One region of the Oceanobacillus sp. NCCP-135 genome, then DNA from elsewhere that is predicted to be linked to it. Evidence: predicted binding sites of a transcription regulator. Region 1 holds the regulator's gene; the other holds the start of a gene.
What was found. The regulator Rex, encoded in region 1, represses fermentation and respiration genes when NADH is low (regulators of the CRP and FNR family bind a similar motif). The targets are predictions, from matches to a motif close to TTGTGAAATATTTCACAA.

Region 1 (5,587 bases):
AGAGGCGTAGAGAAACGAACTTATCTACGCCTTTTCATGATTTAAGATGAAAGGGAGACTGTTGGGTTATAGGTGCTCGGACGGCTTTATTTGTTTAGGAAGACATTCAGGGTTGCTTACACGACTTATGCGTGAATGTGTACAGGTTGGCGAGGGTGATGCACAACATTTACATGAATTTACATACCTCCCGTGGGTTGTTGGGCTACTATTACATATTTTATCTTTAAAAATTACTCCTGCAAAACTGCCCATTCTTCCATCAGTTGCTCTATCTCCTGTTTAATCAAGCTTGTCTCCTTCGTTAATTCCAATGCTTTTTCATGGTCCTGGTAGACATCAGGTTGTGCCATCTTTTCTTCAAGCTTTTCGATTTCTAATTCAAGCTGCTCTATCATTTCCTCTAGCTCGTCAATCCTGCGTTGCTTTTTGCGCTTTTCGCTTTGAAGCTGTTTTTCCTCTTTAAAGCTAAGCTTTCGTTCATCTGTTTTTTGCGTGATCTCAGCTGTTTCTTGAAGTCTTTCTAATTCAGCTTCTTCTTCTTTCTTTTCCATATAATAATCATAATCCCCTAAATAGACGGTTACACCATCGTGCTCTATTTCGGCAACCTGATCGGTAATTTTATTGATAAAATATCGGTCATGGGAAACGAAAATGATGGTTCCGGGAAAATCAATCAAGGCTGCTTCTAGCACTTCTTTACTATCAATATCCAAATGATTGGTAGGTTCATCCATGATTAATAAATTTGCCTTTTGCATCATTAACTTTGCTAAAGCAAGTCGGGCTTTCTCACCACCGCTTAAGGAGTGCACGAGTTTTAAAACATCATCACCGGAAAACAAAAAGTTTCCCAAAACGGTGCGAATATCTTTTTCATTGATGGTTGGATACTCATCCCATAGCTCCTGTAAAACAGTCTTGGATGATGACAGGTTTGCTTGTTCCTGATCGTAATAGCCGATTTGCACATTGGTTCCTATCTGGATCTGGCCATTTGCCGGTTTTAATGTTCCGAGGATTGTTTTTAATAAAGTTGTTTTTCCAACTCCATTAGGACCAACCAATGCAATTCGTTCACCACGATTCACATGCAACTTGATATTCGAAAACAAATTCTTAGAATCATCCTCATAACGAAAGGATAGACTATCTATTTTTAATACATCATTGCCGCTACGTCTATTAACCTGGAATGAAAATGATGCAGAGGATTCATCACCAAGCGGTTTATCTATCTTATCCATTTTCGCCAATAGCTTTCTTCGGCTTTGTGCCCGTTTCGTTGTTGCTGCTCGAACAATATTTCGTTGGATAAAGTCTTCCATCTTTTTAATTTCCGTTTGTTGTTTTTCGAATTCTTTTAATTCCTGCTTATAATCAAGTGCTTTTTGTTCCAGAAAATTACTGTAGCTTCCATAGTATTTTTTTGTTTTATGACGGGATATTTCATAAACAATCGATACGGTTTTATCCAAAAAATATCTGTCATGGGAAACAATGACGACCGCACCAGGATAGCTTATTAAATAGTTCTCCAGCCAACCAAGTGTTGCAATATCAAGATGGTTTGTGGGCTCATCCAGGATGAGTAGGGCAGGCTGTTTCAGTAATAGTTTCCCTAATGCCAATCTTGTTTTTTGTCCACCACTTAGTTCATTAATAGATGTTTCGTAGTCAAAATCCTGGAAATTCAATCCGGTAAGCACAGCTTTTATATCAGATTCATACGTATATCCATCATTACGTTGAAAGGATTGCTGTAATTTATCATAATCATGTAGCAGCTTTTCATAATGTGTAGTAGAAATATCCGGAGCTTCTGCCATTTTTTCCTCCATAGCACGCAGTTCTTGTTCTTGAAGGAGGAGATGCTGAAATACTTCCAGCATCTCCTCCCAAATGGTTTTTCCTGACTCTAAAGACATGTGCTGGGACAGATAGCCAATGGTGAGATCTTTTGGTTGGAAAAGCTCTCCCTCATCATAGGTAAGCTCACCTGCCATTATTTTTAATAAAGTCGATTTTCCGGCACCGTTTCTGCCAACAATTGCAATCCGATCATTCTTTTTTATTTCAAGCTTTATATTTGCTAAAATTTCTTCTGCTCCAAATGATTTAGATAATCCGTTTAATTGCATAAGTATCATTTCGTTCACCTCATCTCTTCTAGTGTATCGTATTTTGAATTAGGCAAGCAATAATATTGTGAAATTGATCACGACTTATTTGTGAATATCTGTTAAAATAACTTATAGAGCTGTTCAAAAGTCCGGTAAAATGATAAATCGTAGGGGATCTTTTATTAAGTGCCGTCACGTCCTTGAAAAAGTAAATAGCTTTTTCTCACGGAGACGGGCGTATAGAGAAGCTTTCCTTGTCCTGTGAGCATACAATCCTGTGTAAGCATATTGCTCACGTATACTGTATCCGTTCTGCAAATCAGAGCGATGCTGCCTGGAATTTTTCAATCCTTTTTATTTTCACTTTTGAACCTATTTATTTATAAAGGATGTTCCATTTTTAATATATTGGAGTTGAGTGTATGACAGATTTCACGCATTTTAATAAACAGGGTAGAGCACGAATGGTCGATATCAGTGAAAAAAACGAAACAGAGCGAATGGCGCTTGCCCGGTCTAGTATAATTGTAACAAGGGAAATTTATGAAAAGATTACAAGTAATAAAATCAAAAAGGGTGATGTGCTTTCTGTTGCGCAGGTAGCTGGAATTATGGCAGCGAAGAATACATCGGATCTGATTCCAATGTGTCATCCACTGCAATTGAAAGGAATTGATATTTCCTTTGAATGGTTTGTCGAAAATAACACATATGAACTTTTAATAGAAGCTTTTGTAAAAACGAAGGGAAGTACAGGTGTTGAAATGGAAGCCTTGACAGCTGCATCAGCAACAGCGCTTACCATATATGATATGTGCAAGGCGATTGATAAAGGAATGATCATCGGCCAAACGTTTCTTTTGGAGAAAAGAGGCGGAAAGTCTGGAGATTATTATCGAAGTGAAAGAAGGAATAGCAATGAATAAAATACCACAGGCAACTGCCAAACGCTTGCCTTTATATTATCGATTTTTAAATAATTTAAATCACCAGGGTAAGAAACGTGTTTCGTCAAAAGAACTTAGTGAGGCCGTAAAAGTAGATTCAGCAACTATCCGAAGAGATTTTTCCTATTTCGGAGCATTGGGTAAGAAAGGCTATGGCTATAATGTTGAGTATTTACTTGGTTTTTTTAGAAAAACACTGGATCAGGATGAGCTGACCGAGGTTGCCTTAATTGGTGTTGGGAATTTAGGAACTGCATTTCTGCATTATAATTTTTTAAAAAATAATAATATACAAATCAAAATGGCGTTTGATGTGGATAATGAAAAGGTTGGGAAAAAAATTGGTGGCGTTCCTGTTTATCATATTGAAAACCTGGAAGAAAAAATGACAGGGATTAGCGTAGCAATTCTGACCATTCCTGCTAGTGAAGCAGAAGGTATAACCAATCGTTTAGTGGATCATGGAATAACTGGGATTTTAAATTTCACACCTGCACGAATTACCGTTCCTGATCATATTCGAGTACATCATATTGACTTAGCTATTGAACTACAAGCACTGGTTTATTTTTTGAAGCACTATCCGTTGAGTAGCGAAGATTAGAGTAGTGGGTTTTGCTTGTCTATGACACAGGTAGTACTAAAGAAGGGGATGATGTTATTATAACATCATCCCCTTCTTTAGTTATCTTTGCTTCACGCATCATTCTCATTATCAATCCAATTTTCAAAACGTATATCTAAAGTAAAAAGGCTTTATTTTGCCAGGATTGATTTCGATACCTGCTTCGTTGCTATTGTCGCCTTTTTGTTCACTTTCCGTCCAGTGCTGCGCTTGATCTTTCAAGCTAATTAAACGCATATTTCTACTTTTTCTTTTTATTTTTTAACCGGAAATGAATGGATATCAGCCGTATGCTCACACCGAAGTCCAGGGTTGCGAAAAGCGCTATAATGATTGTCGTAATATTCCAAATTGTTTTATCCGCACTTAATATTGCGATATATACGAAAAATACTCCCATAATAAAGTATACAATGGCCATTGCCAGGGGTGAAGTTCTCATAATTAGCCTCCAATAAGAATCATCTGCATATCTTGTAATTGTTGTTGCATCCTTTCCATATCCTCTGGAGTGAAATTATATTGCACAAGAACGACAATAGAATTCATAGCCATATGCACAACGATTGGTACAATAATCCGTTTTGTTTTTACATATAAAAATGAGAATACAAATCCCATGGAAGCATAAATTAGGATGTGCTGTGGTTCTCCGTGAATAATTCCAAACACAAAAGCTGATAATAGTGCAGCGAAAAAGAAATTCATTTTTTCATGTAAACTTCCGAAAATTATTTTCCGAAAAATAATTTCTTCTAGAATAGGCGCGATAAACATTGGGATGATCATAAATAAAGGAGTAGCACGCGTTACATCCATGATCACTTGTGTGTTTTCAGAGCCAGCCTCAATTCCTAGAAGATTCATTTCGATCGCAACAGCTATCCCTTGCGCAAAATATGCCATAAATAGACCTAGTATGGACCAAAGCATAATGCTTCCGGTAGAGGCGGCATTACGATGAATTGGTGCTTTCATCGTAGGCTTCATTAGTATTAATACAACGATCAGTCCCACTAGAAAGCTAAAGATCGACCAATAAACAACCGCATCGTTTTTACCAAGAGGTGTTAATAAATAGAGCAATGGTGCAAAAACAATTCCTGAAAATTGCATAATAATATAGGTAATGATGACCCACCAATATCGCTTTGTCAAAATACAACGACTCCTTCAATTATGTATGTTCTCATTGTTTAATTTCTTTTAAGTGCTTGTTCAAAAAGGAGGATAAAAAGAACCGAGAAGTTCGAGGCGGCGTAACTTTGAGTACCGAACGTATGCAATTAATACGTGAGGAAACGTTCTAGCACGCAGGAAAAGTGTTTTTCTTTTCCAAGGAACAAAAAAGCAAGCCAACGAAGAAACTCGATGTGTCATTTTTAACGGACTTTTTGAACGTCCTCTTTAAATGATTATTTTACATACTACACATTTTATCATATTTTACGGGCTTGTAATAATAGTATGGTTTTGAAAATATAGACATTCCTAGAAAAATCGACTTATCGTTAAAGGGATTCTTGAGAGCGTATTTTACTTTCTTAAAATTCGTTATACTCTGAAGCGTAAGCTCTAATGGTGAAAGCATAAAGCATGCACTTATTCTGATTTCTAATTAAAGGAATGCTTTCGTATAAGTAAAAAAAATTAGTAAAAAAAATAAAAATTACAGCATACAATACTTGCATTTTTAAAATTTATTATTTATTATATTAATTGGGATTAGCACTCGGTGTGTTAGAGTGCTAATAAATAAAAAAATGATATGGAATTAAGGAGGCTGATCTCATGATTAAACCACTAGGAGATCGTGTTGTTATCGAGCTTGTTGAACAAGAAGAACAAACTGCAAGCGGTATTGTACTTCCAGACTCTGCAAAAGAAAA
Region 2 (5,587 bases), on a different contig from region 1:
GAGTACATTCTTGCAATATATTGTGACGTATTTGGGCCATAAACTCGGTGTAAACATTGAAACAGATATGCGACAGGATTTGTTTCATCATGTGCAGCGGCAGTCCTTTCGTTTTTTTGATAACACGAAAACAGGACATATCATGAGCCGGATCACAAATGATTTATTTGATATTGGTGAGCTTGCCCACCATGGTCCTGAAGACTTCTTCATTGCGATTATGACCTTTATCGGTGCATTTTTAATCATGTTTACCATTAATTTAGAGCTTGCACTGATCATTTTGTTTGCTGTACCAATACTCATTTTCTTGATTGCTTTTAGCAATATTAAGATGAATAGAGCCTGGAAGAAAATGTATGAGAATATTGCCGGAGTAAATGCGCGGGTTGAAGATGCTGTTTCAGGTGTACGTGTTGTACAATCATTTACGAATGAAGAATTTGAAATGGATCGTTTTACTAAGGATAACTACAGCTTTCGAAAAGCAAAGATCGGTGCATACAAAGTAATGGCATTCGTCCATTCAAATATTTATATGATGATGCGCCTGATCACATTAATCGTACTAGTTGTCGGAACATGGTTTACCTTTAATGATCGGATGCAAATGGGTGAGCTTGTCTTTTTTGTATTGATGGTGAATGTTCTGATGAACCCGATTCAAAAGATAAGTGCACTGCTAGAGCTGTATCCAAAAGGAATGGCAGGCTTCAAACGGTTTACGGAACTAATGGATGTTGAACCAGATGTGCAGAACCGTATAAATGCTAAAAAGGTAGAATGGTTAAATGGGAATATCGAATTTAATAATGTTACATTTGCCTATGAAAAAACACAAAAGCCTGTGTTGGAGTCACTTAGCTTCGATATCCACGCAGGTGAAACGATTGCATTTGTTGGCCCATCAGGAGCCGGAAAAACAACGATATGCTCTCTGATACCACGGTTTTATGATGTAGAAGGTGGAAGTATCACCATTGACGGCATGGATTTACGTGATATGACCAAAGAATCACTCCGTCAGCAAATTGGTATCGTACAGCAGGAAGTGTTCCTGTTCACAGGCACACTTCGGGAAAATATCGCCTATGGAAAGCTTAATGCTACTGACGAGGAAATTGAACATGCAGCATATCAAGCACATATGGAAGAGTTTATCAAGGAATTGCCAATGGGATATGAAACGCAAGTCGGTGAGCGGGGCTTGAAGCTCTCGGGTGGACAGAAGCAGCGGATCGCCATTGCCCGCATGTTTTTAAAAAATCCGCCAATATTAATTCTGGATGAGGCAACTTCAGCACTTGATACCGAAACGGAGACAATCATCCAAAAAGCGCTGGCTGAGCTATCAAAGGATCGTACAACGCTTGTCATTGCACATCGGCTGGCAACGATTAAAAATGCCGATCGGATTATGGTTGTTACACAAGCAGGAATTGAAGAAGAAGGCAGTCATGAGGAACTGTTAAAACGTGATGGGATCTTTGCTCATTTGCATAAGGTGCAAATGCGGTAGAAGTTAAGTATAAATAAAAATGTAACAGATAAGCATTAAACCCATATACACCATTGGGTTTAATGCTATTTATATTGTTAAAGTTAATTGAATATTTTAGACGTATAAAGTAAATGGAAAAAATCACAAAAAATAAGCTAAAATTTGTGAGAACATAAGATTTTAAAAGGTAAGTTCTTAAAACTATTCACCATTATATTAAAAGAGGCGATCTAAGTAACTTCATAATTTGAATACCATACTTAGGTTTATAATTAAACTCTATTCTAATCGATGGAAAACATATCAATATAATCTATAACCAGTTAAATGCACTTAATTATTTAATGATTTAAAAAAGACACTTAATTTTCCTGTTATACAAAACTATCTTGTTATTTTGGAGCAAAAGCATATCGAATTTTGACGAATAATGTCGTTATTTCCCAATAACAAACCGGTTAAATTACTGATACAATTGGTATTAAGACAACAAGAATATTCTAGTAAATATGTAAAAAGAGGTAGCTTATGAAACTCTACGTAGATATACTTATAGGTGTACTTTTATTGCGGGGAATGGTAACTATAAATTTAATTGTGAAATGGGAAAACACAGGTATATCACAAGGAAATATCACATCATGAACAAAACCTATTATATCAATATCTTAATGTTAATTACTGTTATATAGGTATAGCTATATATAGCTGCTATACATCCATTAAATACAGATACAGGACTTCCTTCCTCTAAAGTAGGCAGGAAGTCCTTTTAATAAATAAATCACTCAAGAGATTTTCTTTTTAATCCTGCTGACACTTACTGGACTTTCCTTTGTTACGATATGCAATGCTAAACCGGTAAATAAGAATCCACTGATGAAATTGCCAATTGTAACAGGAATCTGGTTCCACAACCACCAGTCACCAAAGCTGATATCTGCTCCGATCATCATTGCAGCCGGAATTACAAACATATTTACGACAGCATGCTCAAACCCTTGTGCGAAGAAAATAAATACAGGAAGCCACATGGCAACGATTTTTCCAATTGTTGAATGGGAGGTAAAGGCCATAACAGCACCCATTGTCACCATCCAGTTACATAATAATGCTTTGACAAATAAAACGATCATTCCATCAGATCCATAGGTTTGGTAATCCAATGTTTTACCTTCAGCAACAGCAATAATCTTTCGGATCATGACAGAATCCTCCACATGCCCAAACTTTGTAATATAAATACTGAACAGTGCAGCATAAAATAAACTACCAAGCAAATTCCCGATAAATGCGCAGGTAAAATTGCGGGCAATGAGCGGAACAGTTGTTTTTTTGCGCAGCTTTGCAATTGGCAGCATGGCAAATGAACCTGTTACGAGTTCCAAATTTAATAACAAAATAAGCACAAAGCCTACAGGGAAAATTGCTGCACCTATTATATCGAGTCCAGTCTGTATAGAGGCAGTAAAGGCCAAGGTTGTTGAATAGCCTAAAAAGGCACCAGATAATACCCCTTTAATTAGAATGTGATTAATCGGCAGTTTTGCTTTATTGGCTCCGGCAATTGCAATAGTGTTCACAACTTCTTTAGGTTTTACGTAGTCCATTTATGATCCCTTCTTTCTAATAGAAACATATTATTTTCAAACCATTTTACGTGAAAAACAAAAATAGGATATATGATACAAATCACAAATTTTCCTTCTTATCTTAATAAAATTGACAAATTTGTGTATGTACAATATTGTCACAGTGCAAATGTGGCAATAAATACTGACTTATCCACAAAAACCGTGGATAAACTGTGAATATGTTTTTAGAAAGTTCATAAGAGAAGTTAAACTGTGCCTATAATAGGGAAATAGAAGTAAATACGAGGAGGAGATAAAATGGAACGGCTTACGGAAGCGGAAATTATCAAGGAATTAGAAAGCCTGCCGGACTGGCAGCGGCTGGATGAAAAATGGATCCAATGTAAATACCGATTTAGAAACTTTCTCGCTGGCGTACACTTTGTAGATCAAATTGCAGAATATGCAGAAAATAAGAAACATCATCCGTTTATTTCAATTGATTATAAGGTTGTTACGTTGAAGATTTCATCTTGGCAGGCTAAGGGACTGACTGATTTGGATTTTGAAATGGTTAAGCATTTTGATGAGCTGTATGAACAAATGGATAAATAGCATGGTAGTTTCAGCACATCATTTGTCGATATTTCCCGGGAAATGATGAAATAAAGATGGAATGGAGCAGGATATATACCCATAGCTCTATTCCATATTAGAAAGTGAATTGAATAATATTTTTACAAAGGTTGTCCGATTACGCCATTTTATCGAATCGAGTTTGCTATTTCTACCAATTGCTCTGGAGAAACCTTATCAGCAACGCGTTTATCCAGACTAAGCATATATTGCCAGCCTTCTTTTTCAAAGACAAGTAAATTAAATTGATCTAGTGGCTTTGTGTAGTATAATGCTTCAGAACCATCTTGCAAGTCAAATGTCCTATCAATTAATTCTTTTTTGAATGTGATCCCTTGTTTCTTTGGGCGGATGTTTACTTTGTAATGGTTTTCAGGCATATCTTCATCAATAAGTTTCAATTCAAAGCCATCAATTTCTTCAAAACATTTGCCTAGTTGATGTGTAAATGTTAATGGCGGCTGCTTCTTTGGTAATTTTAAAACTTCTTTCAAGTGTAACTCGCAATCTGCCAACGCTTCTTCTATAGACGTATATCCAATATCAGAAAAAATATTTCCCAGTGAAGAAGGTGTATCATTGGCGTGAATACCAGTAGGATACGTAATTACTAATGCAACTAAACAGGCTATCAAGCAAAATTTCCTAATCATAAGAAGCTCCCTTTTTAGTTATTTGCTGGTAGTTTATCCCAAAGAGCTTCCATTTATCCGAATCCAGAACGAATAAGGATAGATAGGCTGCAATGTGTTGCTTCTCACTGCGGCTAGCCGAAAGCATTTCAATTTCCCATCTCTGGTATAAAAAAATGGTTGTAATAATTCCTCCTGCTCTCTACATTTGAATAATAGAAAATCCATTTACACATCCTATGTGAAAAGGAGGAAATGGAAATGAGAAAATTATTGCTGGTGATTAGCATGATATTGCTATTTACTTCAAGTTATATTGCATCAATCGATTTAAACCATACAGTCAGTGCGGAAAAGGAAATTCCTCCATATGCAAAATGGGGACAACTGGCTGTAAAGGAAACGAAATCAAAATATCCAAATGCCGAGATTATTGATTACCTGCATATAGGAAGAGAAACAAAGAATGATTCCATGGTGGAAAAGTTCAAGCTATGGTTAAAAGAGGAAAACAAAGAATATGGTGTCTTTATAAATATAGAATTTAATAGTAAAACGGATCAAGTTCTTGCAATTACTTTTAGGGAATCCGCTAAATAAGATCATCTTGTACTCATCCTAATTCTATAACTTCCTAACTATGCTTTTTTGCCGAAATCAGGCAAAGTTGAGAGAGAAGCCTATAAAGTTGAGAGATAATTGTAAATTCCCTTGTTTTCTCTCCACTTCTACCCAGTTACTCTCAACTTTTCCGTTTTTTCTCTCAACTTTCATCACTAATTAGGATGACCATTTCTCTAGCACATCATCATTTGTAACTACCGCACTTGATTCCGTTCTTAACGTAAATGTATTAAATAAATTTTTTTTAGTAATATGTAATTTCCATGATATATTGGGTATAAAGCGTTTAAAGAAGCGGTTTCTGCTAATATAGGAGTCTAAAGCCATGCCTGCTTAAAAGCAATGGTCCGCAGCGGAAAAGCAAGCCAATCAGAAACATTATAGTGTCATTTTCATCGGACTTTTTAATGATTTTAGAAAACGTTTATCCGCAATGTGGATAAACGTTTTCTAATCATTAATACTTTTTATTGACGCCTGAGATTTTCCAGTTTATTTAGCAAACGATCTAATTCCTGAGAAATTTTGATTATTTCATCATAATTTTTCTTGTTTTCGAAAGCTTTATACATGGTATTTCTTAGCTGCTCTATCTGGATCTCCAGTGAATTCCTAGATCC

Region 2: the regulator Rex is predicted to act here: its motif matches at 3,182-3,199, upstream of AC6HVZ_RS15290 (formate/nitrite transporter family protein).

Annotation. Positions count from the first base shown of each region.
Region 1 covers NZ_BAAKSZ010000048.1:4,384-9,970, reverse strand. The annotation lists gene AC6HVZ_RS18645 (ABC-F family ATP-binding cassette domain-containing protein) at 234-2,153, opposite strand; gene moaC (cyclic pyranopterin monophosphate synthase MoaC) at 2,549-3,052, shown strand; gene AC6HVZ_RS18635 (redox-sensing transcriptional repressor Rex) at 3,045-3,677, shown strand; gene AC6HVZ_RS18630 (DUF4305 domain-containing protein) at 3,940-4,140, opposite strand; gene AC6HVZ_RS18625 (CPBP family intramembrane glutamic endopeptidase) at 4,143-4,856, opposite strand; gene groES (co-chaperone GroES) at 5,490-5,587, shown strand, end outside.
Region 2 covers NZ_BAAKSZ010000024.1:24,158-29,744, reverse strand. The annotation lists gene AC6HVZ_RS15295 (ABC transporter ATP-binding protein) at 1-1,519, shown strand, start outside; gene AC6HVZ_RS15290 (formate/nitrite transporter family protein) at 2,290-3,111, opposite strand; gene AC6HVZ_RS15285 (4a-hydroxytetrahydrobiopterin dehydratase) at 3,394-3,690, shown strand; gene AC6HVZ_RS15280 (hypothetical protein) at 3,840-4,364, opposite strand; gene AC6HVZ_RS15275 (YqzG/YhdC family protein) at 4,605-4,943, shown strand; gene AC6HVZ_RS15270 (aspartyl-phosphate phosphatase Spo0E family protein) at 5,435-5,587, opposite strand, start outside.